One region of the Streptosporangium lutulentum genome, then DNA from elsewhere that is predicted to be linked to it. Evidence: riboswitches for the same ligand, from Rfam matches in the RefSeq annotation. Region 1 holds a riboswitch; the other holds the start of a gene.
The links. Region 1 has a riboswitch for glycine ahead of gcvT (glycine cleavage system aminomethyltransferase GcvT). Riboswitches for the same ligand answer to the same signal wherever they lie in the genome.
Positions count from the first base shown of each region.

Region 2: it holds a riboswitch for glycine, as region 1 does, so the genes downstream of both, gcvP (aminomethyl-transferring glycine dehydrogenase) here and gcvT (glycine cleavage system aminomethyltransferase GcvT) in region 1, are expected to answer to the same signal.

Region 1 is NZ_JAUSQU010000001.1:5,827,335-5,835,918, reverse strand. It holds gene J2853_RS25935 (hypothetical protein) at 202-2,232, opposite strand; gene J2853_RS25930 (L-serine ammonia-lyase) at 2,648-4,024, opposite strand; gene gcvH (glycine cleavage system protein GcvH) at 4,099-4,488, opposite strand; gene gcvT (glycine cleavage system aminomethyltransferase GcvT) at 4,485-5,576, opposite strand; glycine riboswitch at 5,610-5,704, opposite strand; glycine riboswitch at 5,705-5,803, opposite strand; gene J2853_RS25915 (gamma-glutamyl-gamma-aminobutyrate hydrolase family protein) at 5,885-6,619, opposite strand; gene J2853_RS25910 (3-oxoacyl-ACP reductase) at 6,867-7,631, opposite strand; gene J2853_RS25905 (aldehyde dehydrogenase family protein) at 7,637-8,584, opposite strand, start outside.
Region 2 is NZ_JAUSQU010000001.1:3,687,629-3,696,212, forward strand. It holds gene J2853_RS16505 (hypothetical protein) at 1-372, opposite strand, end outside; gene gcvP (aminomethyl-transferring glycine dehydrogenase) at 493-3,348, opposite strand; glycine riboswitch at 3,506-3,597, opposite strand; gene J2853_RS16515 (MerR family transcriptional regulator) at 3,612-4,232, opposite strand; gene J2853_RS16520 (bifunctional nuclease family protein) at 4,377-4,847, opposite strand; gene ftsR (transcriptional regulator FtsR) at 4,927-5,577, opposite strand; gene J2853_RS16530 (double zinc ribbon and FHA domain-containing protein) at 5,604-6,116, opposite strand; gene J2853_RS16535 (mannose-1-phosphate guanyltransferase) at 6,428-8,584, opposite strand, start outside.

The DNA of each region.
Region 1 (8,584 bases):
GGCCTGGCCGTCACCGGGACGGTGCTGACCACGGCCGGATTCTACGGTTTCCTCCGCGGGTGGGGCGGGATCGCCGGCCTGCCGGGTGAGGAGCGGATCCTGAGCCAGGGGTCGCCCGGCAGGCTGGCCGGGCATCCCTGGGCGGGGTGGCTGGTCGCGCTGACGCTGGTGGTGCTGGCGCTCCTCGCGATCCGGTGGCTGCTACACGCCGTCGGATGGAGGCGGTGGGGGAGGCGAGCCGGGGCCGGGGTCACGACGCTCGGTGGCGCCCTTAAAGAAATCGAAGGGCTCGGCCGCGTTCGCGTGAGGCTCGTAAGGGATGAGCGTGTGCGGATCGGAGTGAGCTGCGCGCCCACGGCCGACGTCGGCAAACTGGTGGCGCGGCTCAACAAGGACGCCGTCGGAAAGGTTCGCAGGACGCTCGGGCATCCTGAACTGGGGGCGGTCGTCCGCCTGCACGTCCGCCGCCGCTGACCGCTCGCGCGGGAACCTTCCGCGGCGGGATTCCTCGGGCCAGAACCCCTCGTGCCGGGTTTCCTCGCGGAGGGATCCCTCCTGCCAGAACCCGCCGTGCTGGGATTCCTCGTGCCGGGATCTTTCGTGCCGAAGCACCTCGGGCCGGAACCCGTCGGGCCGGAGTCCCTCGTGACGGAACCCCTCGAACCCCTCGAACCCCTCGGGATGGGGCCTTGCGGGCTGAAACGCCTCGCGGCCGAGCCCCGCGGGGTCGAGGTCCTCGTGCGGGGGCTCTCCGTGCGGGGGTTCCTCGTGCGGGGATTCATCGCGCCGGGATCTGCCGTGCCTGGACCGGTGCCCGGCTTCCTCATGCTCGGCTCTCTCGTGCCTGGCGCCGAAGGCCAGACCGGCGGCCAGGCAGAGCAGCGGGAGGGCCGGCACGACGTAGCGGTGGTCGAAGGCGGCGATGAAGGGCGGCAGGACCAGCAGCATGGTCCCCGCGGCCCACGGCAGCAGTACGGCGCCGCCGAGCCGCCGCAGGCGCATCAGGACGCCGACGAGGCCGATCAGCAGGATCACCGCCAGGAACGGGCCGCGCAGGAAGCCGTTCTGCTGGTAGGCGCGCAGCCAGCCGGCGTACGGCTCGACCATGGAGGGCGCGCCGGAGGTGCCCTGGTAGGCCACCGTCAGCTCCTCGGCGGTCTTTCCCTGTGAGGCGACCCCCTTGGAGAAGGGCTTGACCTCGTCGGGGAAGACGTACGCGCTCTGCGGGCCGGGGGTGGGGTAGACGCGGCGGTTCCAGTCGAAGATGTAGGCCACATCGGTCAGGCCCGCCCGGAGGAAGTCCAGGGGCTGGGCGAGGATGGCCTGGGTGGCGAAGTCACCGGCGAGTTTGTCCCGTTCGGCCCAGGTGCCCTTGATCTTGTTCAGTGGTGACGCGCCGTCCCAGATGTAGACCGGCGGCGCCGGTCGTTCGCCCACCGGCTCCGTGGGGCAGAGCGCGGCCTCCGGCCCGGTGGGCTTGATCTTCTCGCAGTCGGCGAAGGTGGCGGTGCGCGCCCACAGGAAGGCGTTGCCCCGGGTCAGCCCGTAGCTCCCGTACTCGGATTCGAACCAGACGGCATAGGAGCCCAGGCCGATCGCGGCGGCCAGGGTGGCGGCGGTGACCGCCCTCCACCCGGCTCGGCGGATCAGCATGCCGACCAGCGCCACGGCGATCAGCGGCAGCCCGATCGTCCGGGTGACGGTCGCCGCGGCCAGCAGGATCCCGGCGAGCAGCGCGACCCACACCGGTGGGCGCCGCCACCACAGCAGCAGCGTGACCGCGAGCACCGCCAGGAACTGGAAGAGCAGGTCCGCCATGACGAGGTGTTCGAGCTGGACCTGGTGGACGTCCAGCAGCACGGGCAGCGCGGCGAGCGTCGCGCCCCATCCTGGCAGCCCGCCCAGGCGGCGCAGCAGCAGGTAGACGCAGGCGGCCACGGTCAGTCCGAGCAGGTGCTGGACCACGACCACGGCCTGGACGCTGGACAGCGGCTCCAGCATCCACAGGAACAGCGAGTAGCCCGACGGGCGCGACTCCATGGGACGGGGGTCGAGCCCGCCGCCGAGGTAGACGAACGAGTCGGCCCAGAACCACAGGGCCGGCCGGTAGCCGAGCACGGCCAGAGCCCGGAGTCCGCCGCCGGCCAGGAGAGCGGCCAGGAAGAGCCAGTGTGCGCCGAGGAAGCGGAGCAAGCGCTGAGGGCGACTCGCCGGGGGCGTTCCCGTTGACACCAGAACCTCCTGAGTCTCTCCGACAAGGCCACCCAGCATAGGTGCGGGATCAGATGGTCTTGTACGAGACAGCGAAAGTTGTGTTGATTTGGACTGTTTGTCGGAGGGGCGGTCGCGGGCGGATCACCGCGGGGCGGAGCCGATCAGGGGGACGACGCGGACTGTCGGCGGTCGACGTCGCCCCTCGCCCGGCGCCGGCCATGAGCCGTCGGCGGTCAGCGTCCCTCGCCCGCGCCGCCTCTCGACCGGCGTCGGTCGAGAGGCCCCGATCGGCGCCGGCCATGGGCCGTCGGCGGTCAGCGCCCCCCGATCGGCATCGGTCATGGGCCGACGCCGATCGGTGCGGTCTGACCGGCGTCGGTCATGGGTCGTCAGCGGTCAGCGTGGGCCGATCGGTCCCCCCGAGGGGGGCCGGTCAGCATTCGATGACGTTCACGGCGAGGCCGCCGCGGCTGGTCTCCTTGTACTTGTCGAGCATGTCGCGACCGGTGTCGCGCATCGTTTTGATCGCCTTGTCCAGGGACACGAAGTGACGGCCGTCGCCGCGCAGCGCGATCCTGGCCGCGGCGATGGCCTTGATCGAGGCCACCGCGTTGCGCTCGATGCACGGGATCTGGACCAGGCCGCCGATCGGGTCGCAGGTCAGGCCCAGGTTGTGCTCGATGCCGATCTCGGCGGCGTTCTCCACCTGCTCGGGGGTTCCGCCCAGCACCTCGGTGAGCCCGGCGGCGGCCATCGAGCAGGCCGAGCCGACCTCGCCCTGGCAGCCGACCTCGGCGCCGGAGATGGAGGCGTTCTCCTTGAACAGCACCCCGATCGCTCCGGCGGTCAGCAGGAAGCGGACCACTCCCTCGTCGTCTGACCGCCGCGTGAAGCGGTCGTAGTAGGTGAGCACCGCGGGGATGATGCCCGCGGCGCCGTTGGTGGGAGCGGTGACGATCCGGCCGCCGGCGGCGTTCTCCTCGTTGACGGCGAGGGCGAACAGCGAGACCCAGTCCATGGTCTGCAGCGAGTCCTTGTCCGGGGACTCGCCCTGGAGCTGCCGGTGGAGCTGGTGGGCTCGGCGGCGGACCTTCAGGCCGCCGGGCAGCACGCCCTCCTTGGAGATGCCCCGCCGTACGGACTCCGACATGACCTTCCAGAGGTGGAGGAGCTGGGCGCGGATCTCGGCCTCGGTGCGGCCGAACGCCTTCTCGTTCTCCAGCATCAGCCCGGAGATCGACAGGCCCGTCTCGTGGCAGTGGGCGAGGAGCTCGGCGGCCGACAGGAAGGGGTACGGCACCACGGTGTCGTCCTGCTTGATCCGGTCGGCGCCCGTGGCGTTCTCGTCCACGACGAAGCCGCCGCCCACCGAGTAGTAGACCTTCTCGCGGTGGGCCTCGCCGTTCTCGGAGAAGGCGGTGAAGCGCATGCCGTTGGGATGGCCGGGGAGGGAGATCTTGCGTTCGAAGACCAGGTCCTCACCGATGACGAAAGGGATCTCGTGGGAGCCGTACAGGGAGATCCGGCCGGACGCGCGCATGGCGGCCAGCCGCTCGTCCACGGTGTCGACGTCGACGAGTTCGGGCTTCTCGCCTGTCAGGCCGAGCAGGACGGCCTTGTCGCTGCCGTGCCCCTTGCCGGTCAGCCCGAGCGAGCCGTACAGGATGACCTCGACCCTGGCGGTCTTCTCCAGGAGTCCGTCCTGGTCGAGCCCCCGGGCGAACTTGTGGGCGGCGGCCATCGGCCCGCCGGTGTGGGAACTGGACGGGCCGATTCCGATCTTGAAAAGATCGAAGACACTGATCGTCATTGATCTGGTCCTTCACATCGCCGTGACCACGCGCACGCGTCGGTGCGCGTGGTCACGGCGCAAGATGGGAAATTTTATGACTCACCAGAGGTGAGCGCGGTGTACTCCTCGGGGGACAGCAGATCGTCGGCGGTGCCCTCAAGGCGGATGCGGAACAGCCAGCCGTCGCCGTAGGAGTCGCTGTTGACCAGCGAGGGGTCTTCGACGACCGTCTGGTTGACCTCGACGATCTCGCCGCCGACCGGGGCGAAGATGTCGCTGACCGACTTGGTCGACTCGACCTCGCCGACCGCGTCGCCGGCGGCGACCGTCGTACCGATCTCGGGGACCTGTACGAAGACCACGTCGCCCAGCGCCTCGGCGGCGTATTCGGTGATGCCCACGGTGAGGGTCAGGCCGTCATCGATGCCGGCGACCCACTCGTGCTCCTTGGTGTACTGCAGGTCATCGGGAATGCTGCTCACTTTTTCCTCCTGTAGAAAGGCAGTTCGACGACGTCGACCGCCTCGTGGCTACCTCGGATGTCCACGGCCAGGCCGGTGGACAGGCCGTTGTCCACGTAGGCCATCGCGATGGGCCTGCCCAGTGACTGGGAGGGCGCCCCGCTGGTGACCTCGCCGACGACGCTGCCGTCGCCGGCGACCACCACCGGATACCCGTGACGGGGTACCCTGCGGCCGGTCGCGATCAATCCGACCAGGCGGCGGGCCGGCGGGACGTCCTTGAGTGGTTCCAGGGCGGCCCGGCCGACGAAGTCGCCCGGTTTGTCAAACCTCACCACACGGCCCAGCCCGGCGTCGAACGGAGTGTGCTCCGCGGACAGTTCGTTGCCGTAGAGCGGCATGCCCGCCTCCAGGCGAAGGGTGTCGCGCGCGGACAGGCCGGCGGGGATCAGGCCGTACGGCTCGCCCGCCTTGGTGAGCGCGGCCCAGAGCGGCTCCGCGTCGCCGGCCGCGACGAACAGCTCGAAGCCGTCCTCGCCGGTGTATCCGGTGCGGGCGACGAGAGCCTCGCGACCGGCCACGGTGGCGGGCAGTCCCGCGTAGTACTTGAGCCCGTCGAGGTCGGCGTCGGTGAGCTCGCCCAGGATGGCCTGTGCCCGCGGGCCCTGGACCGCGATCAGCGCGTACTGCTCGGAGCGGTCGTCCACCGTCGCGTCGAAGGACGAGGCGCGGTCGGTGAGCTCGGCGGCCACCCGGGGATAGTTGGAGGCGTTGGCGACGACCATGAACTCGTCGGGGGCCAGCCGGTAGACGATCAGATCGTCCAGCACGTGGCCCTCGGCGTCGACGATCATCGTGTAGCGGGCGCGGCCCGTTTCGACGGCGGAGATGTAGCCGACCAGCGCGTGGTCGAGGGCCTCACCGGCCTGCGCGCCGGTCACGAAGATCTCGCCCATGTGGGACAGGTCGAACAGGCCTGCCGCCTGGCGGACCGCGTTGTGCTCGATGGACTCGCTGCCGTAGCGGAGTGGCATCAGCCAGCCCGCGAAGTCGGTCAGCGTCGCGCCGAGGGTCTCGTGGACACCGCGCAGCGGCGTAGGTCGGGACATGTTCGCACCTCAGGCAGGGGACAGATGAGAGCATCCTCCCCCTCTGTCATGGGTGCCTGAGAGTTTCGCCCGGTTTTTACCGGACTTTCACCTTCGGCGAGGCCACGAGGCCTGCTTTCCAGAGGGCACCTACCCGTACGGTCCTTTGCCTTGAGAGGTTCGCGGGGAGGGCTTGCTCCTTCAGGGGTCCTGGTCTGGCTGTCAGGACGCTCTCCCGCACGGGATTCAATCGGTGTCGTGACCAGCCTAACGGCCCGCACCGGCCCTGCGAAATCCCCGTGCGGCGGCGAAACGCGGCCGCCCGCCGCTCAGGGGCGGATGTGCCGGACCAGGGCCTCGAAGAGGGTGGACTCGTCCTCGTTCTCGGGGTGCCACTGGACCGCGAGGGCGAACGGGTGGCCGGCCAGTTCGACGGCCTCGATCGTGCCGTCCTCGGTGTGGGCGGACACGGTCAGGCCCGCGCCCAGGCGGTCGATCGCCTGGTGGTGGTAGTGGGCCGCCTCGACGCTCTCGGCGTCGAAGATCTTGGCGAGCCGGGTGCCCGGCACCGGCCGTACGGGCATCCGGCCGAATCGACCGGGGGCCGGGGAGTGATCCGGGTGGCCGACCACGTCGGGGAGGTGCTGGTGGAGGCTGCCGCCGAGGGCGACGTTCAGGACCTGGAGACCCCGGCAGATCCCGAGGAACGGGATGCGCCGATCCAGGGCCGTCCGGACCAGCCCGAACTCGGCGTCGTCGCGGAACCCGCGGATGTTGCCGGTCAGCTCGTGCGTGGTCTCGCCGTACCGCGCCGGATCGATGTCTCCGCCACCGGCCAGGATCAGCCCGTCCAGGCGGCCCGCCAGCGCGGCGGGATCGCCCGCCGGGGGCAGGAGCACCGGCTGCCCGCCCGCGCGGACCACGTGGTCGACGTAGTTGTACGGCAGGAGCGCGGTGGTCATCTCCCAGACGGTGAACTTCGCGGGTTCGACGTAGCAGGTGATGCCGATGACGGGACGGGACATGATCTCTTTCTTGCCGGAGGCCGGGACGAGGGGCGTCATGCCCGCGTTCCGGCATGTTATCGATGACGGCGCTGTGAGGTGCGGCACCCGCTCGGCGATGGTCGGTCTACGACACCTGTTCACGACGGCGGTGCCGGGGGGCGCCGGCTCGGTTTACGGCATCCGTTCACGACGGCGGTGCCGGGGGCGCCGGCTCGGCGGTGGTCGGTCTACGACATCCGTCCATGACGGCGGTGCCGCAGGGCGCCGGCTCGGCGGCCGGAGGCGCCCCGCGGCACCCGTCCCGCTACAGCGGGGTGACGTAGGCGCCCGAGATGCCGCCGTCCACCAGGAACTCCGACCCGGTGATGAAGCTCGCGTCGTCCGACGCCAGGAAGGCCACCGCGGCGGCGATCTCGGAGGCCTCGGCGAACCGGCCGACCGGGATGTGCACCAGGCGGCGCTGCGCCCGCTCGGGGTCCTTGGCGAACAGTTCCTGCAGCAGCGGTGTGTTCACCGGCCCCGGGCAGAGCGCGTTCACCCGGATGCCCTCGCGGGCGAACTGCACGCCGAGCTCGCGGGACATGGCCAGCACCCCGCCCTTCGAGGCGGTGTAGGAGATCTGGCTGGTGGCCGATCCCATCACGGCCACGAAGGACGCGGTGTTGATGATCGAGCCCTTGCCCTGGCGTTGCATGTAGGGGATGGCGTACTTGCAGCACAGGTAGACCGAGGTGAGGTTGACCTCCTGGACCCGGCGCCAGGCGTCGAGGCCGGTCTCCAGGATCGAGTCGTCGTCCGGCGGCGAGATGCCCGCGTTGTTGAACGCGATGTCCACGCTGCCGTAGGTGTCGAACGCGGTCTGGAACATCCGGACGACGTCGGTCTCGCTGGTGACGTCCGCCTTGACGAACAGGCCGTTCACCTCGGCCGCGGCCGCCGACCCGCTCGTCTCGTCGAGATCCACGCACACGACGTGGGCGCCTTCCTCGGCGAACCGGCGCGCGGTGGCCAGCCCGATGCCGCTTCCCGCGCCGGTGATGACGGCCACCCGGCCCTGCAAACGCTGCATATCTGTCAATCCTCCGAAATGAAGACGTTCTTGGTCTCGGTGAACGCGGACAGGGCGTCCGGGCCCAGTTCGCGTCCGAGCCCGGACTGTTTGAAACCGCCGAACGGCGTCCAGTAGCGGACGCTCGAATGGGAGTTCACGCTGAGGTTGCCCGCGTCCACCGCCCGTGCCACCCGGAGCGCGCGGCCGACGTCGCGGGTCCAGATGGATCCGCTGAGGCCGTATCGCGTGTCGTTGGCGATCCGTACGGCGTCCGCCTCGTCGTCGAACGGCGCCACCGACACCACCGGCCCGAAGATCTCCTCGGTGAAGGCCGGGTCGTCCGGCGCCTGAGGGGTCAGGATCGTCGCGGGGAACCAGAAACCGGGACCGGACGGGCACGAACCCTGCAGGTAGGGGGAGCCGGTGACAAAGGAGGCCACCCGGCCGCGGTGCTCGGCGCTGATCAGCGGGCCCATCTCGGTGCCCTCGTCGCGGGGGTCGCCGACCTTGACCTTCAGCACCGCCTCCGACAGGCGCGCCATGAAGTCGTCGTACACCGAGCGCTCCACCAGGATCCGCGAACGCGCGCAGCAGTCCTGGCCCGCGTTGTCGAACACCGCGTACGGCGCGGTCGCGGCGGCCTTCTCCAGATCGGCGTCGGCGAAGATCACATTGGCGCTCTTGCCGCCCAGTTCCAGCGTGATCCGCTTGACCTGCCCGGCGCACTTCGCCGCGATCTCCTTGCCGACCTCGGTCGAGCCGGTGAACACGATCTTCGCCACGTCCGGGTGGTCGACCAGCCGCGCTCCCGCGACCTCCCCGATCCCGGGCAGGACCTGCAGGACCCCCTCGGGGAGACCCGCCGCCAATGCCAGTTCGGCCAGTCGCAGGGCGGTCAGCGGCGTCCACTCGGCGGGCTTGACGATCACGGTGTTGCCCGCGGCCAGCGCCGGGGCCACGCCCCAGGTCAT
Region 2 (8,584 bases), 2.1 Mb from region 1:
TGTGGCGAGCCTGGCGAGGGCCATGTGCGCCAGCGGGACGTAGGCCGGATTGCCGAGCCCGAGCGCGGCCTGCCAGGCGGCCCGGGCCTGGTCGACCAGATCCTCCCGCTCGAAGCTCCCGGCGAGCAGGCAGGCGGCCTGCGCGGCGAATTCCGGGTGACCGGTCCCCAGTGCCGTGCGCGCGGCCGCACGGGCTCCCGGCACGTCTCCGCTCTCCTCCAGCACCACCGCCAGACCCACCGCCGCCTGGGCCCGGTCGGGCTCCGCCGGATCGGCGGCCAGTTCCGCGAAGATCGTGGCGGCGCCGTCGAGATCGCCCGCCTCGGCCAGCTTCCGCGCGGTGTGCAAGGGACGCGTGTCCACCTCTGGCATGCAAGGTCCTTCCCCGGAATAAGGAAACGCCCCGAGCCTAACGACTCGGGGCCACGCACGTCCCCCTCCATAGGCGACGGGTGTGCGGCTCACCCGGCGAGGTGAGCCGCACCGGGTGGATCAGTCCTCGTAGGCCTCCAGCGGCGGGCAGGAGCACACCAGGTTGCGGTCGCCGTAGGCCTGGTCGATGCGGCGGACCGGCGACCAGTACTTGCCGTCGCGCAGGGAGGCCAGCGGGTAGGCCGCCTCGGTGCGCGTGTAGGGGTGGGCCCACTCGTCGGCGACCAGGCAGTCGGCCGTGTGCGGGGCGTTGCGCAGCGGGTTGTCGACCTTGTCGTACGCCCCGGAGGCGACCTTCTCGATCTCGCCCCGGATCGCGGTCATCGCCTCGCAGAACCTGTCGAGCTCGGCCAGGTCCTCGCTCTCCGTCGGTTCGATCATCAGCGTGCCGGCCACGGGGAAGGACATGGTCGGCGCGTGGAAGCCGTAGTCGATGAGCCGCTTGGCCACGTCGTCCACGGTCACGCCGGTCTCCTTGGTGATCTGGCGCAGGTCGATGATGCACTCGTGGGCGACCAGGCCGCCGCGGCCGGTGTAGAGGACCGGGTAGTGCGGGCTGAGCCTGCGGGCCAGGTAGTTGGCCGACAGGATGGCCTGCTCGGTGGCCGCCCTGAGCCCGTCGGCGCCCATCATCCGGATGTACGCCCAGGAGATGGGCAGGATGCCCGCCGAGCCGTACGGCGCGGCCGAGACCGGGCCGACCGGGGAGTCGTCGCGCAGCGGGTGGCCGGGCAGGTAGTCGGCGAGGTGAGCGCGGACCGCGACCGGGCCGACGCCGGGGCCGCCGCCGCCGTGCGGGATGCAGAAGGTCTTGTGCAGGTTCAGGTGGGAGACGTCCGCCCCGAACTCACCCAGCTTGGCCAGGCCGACCAGCGCGTTGAGGTTGGCGCCGTCGACGTAGACCTGGCCGCCCGCCTCGTGCACCAGCTCGCAGATCTGGACGATCGTCTCCTCGTACACGCCGTGCGTGGACGGGTAGGTCACCATGATCGCGGCGAGCCGGTCACGGTGCTTCTCGATCTTCGCGGTGAGGTCGGCGAGGTCCACGTTGCCGTTGTCGTCACAGGCGACCACGGTCACGCGCATGCCCGCCATGACGGCGCTGGCGGCGTTGGTGCCATGCGCGGAGGACGGGATCAGGCAGACGTCCCGGCTCCCCTCGCCACGCGCCTTGTGGTAGGCGCGGATCGCCAGGAGGCCCGCGAACTCGCCCTGGGAGCCGGCGTTGGGCTGGATCGACACGGCGTCGTAGCCGGTGACCTCGGCCAGCCAGCCCTCCAGCTCCCCGATCAGCTCGATGTAGCCCCTGGCCTGGTCCTCGGGAGCGTAGGGGTGCAGCCCGGCGAACTCCGGCCAGGTGATCGGCTCCATCTCGGTGGTCGCGTTGAGCTTCATGGTGCAGGAGCCCAGCGGGATCATCGACCGGTCGAGCGCGATGTCCTTGTCCTGGAGCTTGCGCAGGTAACGCAGCAGCGCCGTCTCGGAGCGGTGGCTGTGGAAGACCGGGTGGGTCAGGTATTCGCTGGTGCGCACCAGGGCGGCGGGCAGGGCGTCGTGCGTGGTGGAGTCGAGGTCGGCCAGGACCGCGCCGTTGACCTCGAAGGCCGCCAGGACCTGCTCCAGATGGACGAACTCGGTCTTCTCATCGCAGGTGACGCCCACGTGGTCGGCGTCGGCCAGGCGCAGGTTGATCCCGTTGTCGCGGGCCGCGGCGACGATCTCGGCCGCGCGGCCGGGCACCCTGGCCAGCACGGTGTCGAAGAAGGTGTCGTGCACGACCTCGACGCCGCCCTGGCGGAGGCCCTCGGCGAGCACGACGGCGTGCCGGTGGGCGCGGAGGCCGATCCGGCGCAGCCCCTCGGGACCGTGGTAGACGGCGTACATGCCCGCGATCACGGCGAGCAGCACCTGCGCGGTGCAGATGTTGCTGGTCGCCTTCTCCCTGCGGATGTGCTGCTCGCGGGTCTGCAGGGCGAGCCGGTAGGCGGGGCGCCTGTCGGCGTCCTGGGAGACTCCGACCAGGCGGCCGGGCATCTGACGCTGCAGTCCCTCGCGAACCGCCATGTAGGCCGCGTGGGGGCCGCCGAAGCCGAGCGGGACGCCGAAGCGCTGCGAGGAGCCGATCGCGATGTCGGCGCCGAGCTCGCCGGGCGCGGCGAGCACGGTGAGGGCGAGCAGGTCGGCGGCGGCGACCACCTGGGCGCCGATCGCGTGCGCGGCGTCGGCGACGGCGCGGAAGTCCCCGACCCGGCCGCCGGCGCCCGGGTACTGGACGAGCACGCCGAAGCACTCGGGGAGTTCGCCAGTGAGGTCGTTCTCGACCAGCTCGATGCCGAGCGGCTCGGCCCGGGTCCGCAGCACCGCCTTGGTCTGCGGCAGCGCGTCGGCGTCGACCACGAACACGTTCGTGGTCGTGCGGCTCGCGCGGCGGGCCAGGGTCATGGCCTCGGCCGCGGCGGTGGCCTCGTCCAGCAGGGAGGCGCCGGCGACGTCGAGCGCGGTCAGGTCGGAGACGACCGTCTGGAAGTTGAGCAGGGCCTCCAGCCGGCCCTGGGAGATCTCCGGCTGGTAGGGCGTGTACGCGGTGTACCAGCCCGGGTTCTCCAGGAGGTTGCGGCGGATGACACCCGGGGTGATCGTGTCGTGGTAGCCGAGGCCGATCATCGAGGTGAGCACGCTGTTGCGCTTCGCGAGGGCGCGCAGCTCGGCGATGGCCTCGGGCTCGCTCGCCGCCGGGGGCAGGCTCAGCCGGTCGGAGACCCGGATCGCCTCCGGAACGGCCACCGCGATCATGTCGGCGGTGGAGGCGAATCCGACCGCCTCCAGCATGCGGGTCTGGGCTGCGTCGTCAGGCCCGATGTGGCGGGTCGCGAACGGCGGAGATATGAGCTCACTGAGCGGTGACAGGTCGGTCATGGAGAGCCTCCCGATGCGGTGGAGACCGGCGCAGGGCGCGGGCGTATGCCGGATTCCCCCTCTGTCACCTCGACCTGAGAGCTTCGCCTTCCCTGCCGGGGAGACTTTCACCGTCGGTGAGACACGTCTGGCGGACGTGCCTTCTTTCCAGAGTTGCCTCATCCGCGCGGTACAGGGTGCCTGAGAGATTCCGGGGAGGTTGCTCCTTCGGCGCCCCGATCTTGTCGGGGTCTCTCCCGCACGGTGTCAGTGGCGAGACAACTTTACCCCGTACGGCGAGCCCTGCGACGACGGGCCAGCTCATCGGCGTGATGATCTTCTAAAGGGCTCTCGCCCGACTCCGCGGGTTCGCCGGGAAGATCTGCGAGGGAGCCCTCCACCTCCTGCCACACCCGTCCGAGCGCGATGCCGAAGACGCCCTGACCGCCCTGGAGCAGGTCGATGACCTCGTCGGGCGAGGTGCACTCGTAGACGCTCACCCCGTCGCTCATCAACGTGATCTGGGCGAGGTGGTTGACGCCGCGGTCACGCAGGTGCTGCACCGCGATGCGGATCTGCTGGAGGGAGACGCCGGTGTCGAGAAGCCGCTTGACGACCTTGAGCACGAGGATGTCGCGGAAGCCGTACAGCCGTTGGGAACCCGAACCGTGAGCGGCTCGCACGGTGGGCTCGACCAGTCCGGTGCGCGCCCAGTAATCCAGTTGCCGGTAGGTGATGCCGACCGCGGCACAGGCCGTCGCACCTTTGTATCCGATGTCGGCGGGCACTTTCACCGGTTGCCCGTCGAACAGCAGACCTTCTTCACCCGCGCGCTGACGTGCCGATTGGCGCCGTTCCGGGTCATCCTGATCGGCGTTTCTATCCTCGCCGCTGCTGACCGCCACGCGGACCTCCGGCTTTCTCTCATCCCACGGCCTGATCTGGGGGTTTGCGCACGGCCGCAGGTTTCACTTGCACCGTAAGACTGGGGCCAAGCTCAGTCAACGACCCCACCCGGCGCGTCGTGAAGCGTAAATGCACCGAAATACCTACCCCGCGCGACCAAAGTCCTCGGGCGTAATCGTGTCAAGGAATTCCCTGAACTTCTCCACTTCGTCCTCCTGGTCGTCGGGAATGATCACCCCGGCTTCCCGGACCACCTCCTCGCTCGCGAAGATGCGTGCGCCGGTGCGGAGTGCCAAGGCGATCGAGTCCGAAGGACGGGCGCTCACCTCGACCCCGTTCGAGAACACAAGATCGGCGAAGAAGATCCCGTCGCGTAGCGCGACGATGTTGACCGTGCTCAGCCGGATCCCCAGCCCGTCGAGCACATCACGGAAAAGGTCATGGGTGAGCGGCCGGGGCGGTGGCTCCTCGGCCTGGGCCATGGCGATCGCCGTGGCCTCAGTCATACCGATCCAGATCGGTAGATAGCGCTCTCCTTGCGCCTCCTTGAGCAGGACGATCGGCTGGTTGGAGGGCATCTCAACCCGAACGCCCACGACCTCCATCTGCAACACGGGCTGCTCCGTCTTCGCTGGATTCCGACCGGTTTGTTCAACGTAACACTCGTGGGGGTACGAGTGCCTGGTCAGGTTCTCACCGGCCCAGGACCCCACGAACGCCCGAACGCAGAAGTGAGGCGTGCAATTCCAGCAGCAGGCCCGTTATCTCCCTGGCCGTCTCGTCGGCCTGGTCGATGGCGCCCGGCCCCCGGCGGCGCAGCAGAGGGGCGACGGCCTGCTCCACGAGGCCGGCCTCGCGCTCGGCGGCGGCCCTGACCGCCCGCAGGTGACGCGCCCGCAGGCCGAAGGCCGCGAGGGCGCCGACGCTGCGGGCCACGGCCAGCGCCTCGGCGTTGTAGTGGCGGGCCACGGCGGCCAGCAGGCCGTAGTCCTCCAGCTCTGTGAGGGTCTCCTCGTCGAGCTCGGCGGCGGCGAGGAGCTCCTCGCGGCTGAGACGGACCTCGGGGGGCGCGTCGTCGGGGACGGCCCGCGGTTTCGAGACCGGCCGATCGTCGCGATCGGCCGCCTCGAGGTGGTCCTTGATCACACGCAGCGGCAGGTAGCGGTCACGCTGCTCGCTGAGGATGTAGCGCAGCCGCTCGACGTCGGCGTAGGTGAACTTGCGGTAGCCGGAGGGACTGCGCTCCGGCTCGATCAACCCCTCGCCCTCCAGGAAACGAATCTTGGAGATGCTGACGTCGGGGAACTCGCTCTGCAGGAGAGCGAGCACCTCCCCGATGCTCATGTGCGCACGAGCGGCCTGCGAGCTCATCATCCTCCAGCGGCGCCACGGGTGAGGAAGACCAGGCGGAACTTGCCGATCTGCACTTCGTCCCCGCCGTACAGCGGGACCTCCTCGATCCGCTCGCGGTTGACGTAGGTGCCGTTCAGGCTGCCGACGTCACGGACGGTGAACATCGCGCCGCCGTGCCGGTAGAACTCCACGTGACGCCGCGAGACCGTGACGTCGTCGAGGAAGATGTCGCTCGCGGGATGACGGCCCACTGTGGTGAGGTCGTTGTCCAGGAGAAAACGGCTGCCCGCGTTGGGACCGCGCATGGCGACCAGCAACGCGGTGCCCGGGGGCAACTGCTCCACGGCTTGCCGCTCGGCGAGAAGCGTCTCTCCGGTCTCCGCCTCGTAGGCCTCGATCCCGGAGAGGGAGATGGTCGACGTGCTGTCTCCGGGTGGTTCGGCCCTGCTCAGCGGCGACCCGCAATGTGAACAGAAACGGGCATCCTCAGGGTTGGCATGACCGCACTGCGTGCAGTAGACGCTCGGCATCGATCGGCTCGGCCTCCTACCGCGAAGACGCGGCAACGGTGCTCAGGATGCGCGCCTCGCTTCTTCGCTTCTCAAGTGTTCTTTCAGACTGCGAATGTCGCAACCTACAGTGATGAGACGCGAAGGTCAAGGCTGACGCGGACCGCGGGTTCGGTCGGTGACAAAGTTACAGCGGGTACTGCCCGCGGTCCATGCCGCCGCGCTGTATTCGCTGTGTTTGCTGTGGGTTTCGTGTCCAGGTGATCCGCCGTGTTCGCCGCGTCCGCCGTGTTCGCCGGGAGGCCGGGAGGCCGGGACCGGGTGACCGCCCGTCAGCCGCCGGCCGCCTCCTCCACCACTCGCGCCCAGTGCTCGATCATGACCTGCGCGGAGTCGACGTCGGACCCCTCGGCCCACAGGTGGGTGACGGCCTCGGCCGGGTCGGGCAGCACCAGCGCCCAGCTCCCGTCCTCGGCGACGACCCGCACCCCGTCGGTGGTGTCGATGCGGTGGTGCTCGGCGGCCTCGATGACCGATCGCATCACCGCGCCCTTGGCCGCCCACGGGGTCGGCACCGTCCGGCGCAGCAGCTTGGCCTCGGGGATCCTGGCGTCGATCTGGCTGAGCGACAGCCGGGTCCTGGCCACCAGGCCGAGCAGGCGCAGGAAAACCGCCAGGCCGTCCACCGTGGGGCCGAACTCGGGCACGATGAAGCCGCCCCGCCCGTCCGCCGCGAAGACCATCTCCGGCCTTCTGGCGGCGGCGGTGAGCGCGTCGATCGCGGTGGAGGTCCACTCGGCCTGCACCCCGTGGAACCGGCAGACCTGCTCGGCCACCCGGGTGGTGGTGACGGGCAGCGCCACCCTGCCGCCGCGCCGTTCGGCCGCGACCAGGTCCAGCACCACCAGCAGGGCCCGCTCCTCGCTGATCAGCTGGCCCATCTCGTCCACGAGCGCGACCCGCTCCCCCACGGGGTCGAACCGCACCCCGAAGGCCGCCCTGGAGGAGCTGACGAGCTCCGCGAGGCGCTGGAGGTCGCGGCGGCGCTCGGCGAAGGTCTCGGTGGGAGAGGCGTCGTCCAGCCTGTTGTTGACGGTCAGCACGTCCACCCCGACCCTGCCGAGGAGGCTGGGCAGGACGAGCGAGGAGGTGCCGCCCGCGCAGTCGACCACGACCTTCATGTCCGCGTCGCGGACCCCGGTGATGTCCACGCAGCGCAGCAGTTCGTGGGTGTAGTCCTCCACCGCCCTGGCGGGGAAGCTGAGCTCGGCGATCTCGCCGGGGAAGGCCCTGCGGAACTCCTGCCGGGCGAAGACCCGGTCCAGCTTGCGCTGGGCCGCCGGAGACAGGTCGGCGCCGTGCTCGTCCATGAAGACGATGTCCACGCTCTGGGGGTCGCCGGGGGTGGTGCGCAGCGCTATGCCGCCGACGGCCTTCTCCCTGGCGGTGTGGAAGCGGGCGACGGGGAGCGCGGCGGCCTCCAGATCGAGCACGTTGATCGCGCTGGCGTTCAGGGCGCTGATCACGGCCCGCTTGAACGCCCGCGCGGCGCGGGAGGAGTCGCGGGAGGTGATGACCGAGGCGCCCTTCTTCAGGGTGGTGGCGTAAGCGCTGGCCAGCCGGACGCACAGCTCGGGGGTGATCTCCACGTTGACCAGCCCGGACACCCCTCGCGGGCCGAACAGGTTGCGCTGGCCCCGCGGCTCCCAGATGACGCTGTTGTTGATCACCGCCCCGGCTTCGATGGTCTTGAAGGGGTAGATCTTGACCCCGGAGGAGATGTACGCCTCGGCCTCGATGATGCACTCGTCGCCGACGACGGCGCCCTCCTCGACCCTGGCGCCGGTCATCAGGTCGGTGTTCTTGCCGATGACGCAGCCGCGCAGGTGGGTGCTCGGGCCGACGTAGACGTTATCGTGAACGGCCGCGCGATGCAGGAATGCTCCCTCGCGGACCACGGCGTTGCTTCCCAGCACGGAGTATTCGCGCAGCTCGGCCCCGGCCTCGACCTTGGCGTAGTCGCCGATGTAGAGGGGGCCCTTGAGGATGGCGTCGGCGTCCACCGAGGCGCCTTCGGCCACCCAGATGCCCGGCGAGACCTCGAAGGCGTCTATGTCCACCTTCACCCGGCCCGACAGCACGTCGGCCTGAGCCTTGAGATAACTCTCGTGGGTGCCGACGTCCTCCCAGTAGCCCTCGGCGACGTAGCCGTACAGCGGGGCGCCGCGCTCCAGCAGCTTCGGGAACACGTCGCCCGACCAGTCGACGGACTCTCCTACGGCGATCTCGTCGAGGACCTCCGGCTCCATCACGTAGATGCCGGTGTTGACGGTGTCGGAGAAGACCTGACCCCAGGTGGGCTTCTCCAGGAAGCGCTCCACCCGGCCCTGGTCGTCCACGATGACGATGCCGAACTCCAGCGGGTTGGGGACGCGCTTGAGCCCGATGGTGACCATCGCGCCGTTCTCGCGGTGGAACCGGACCATGTC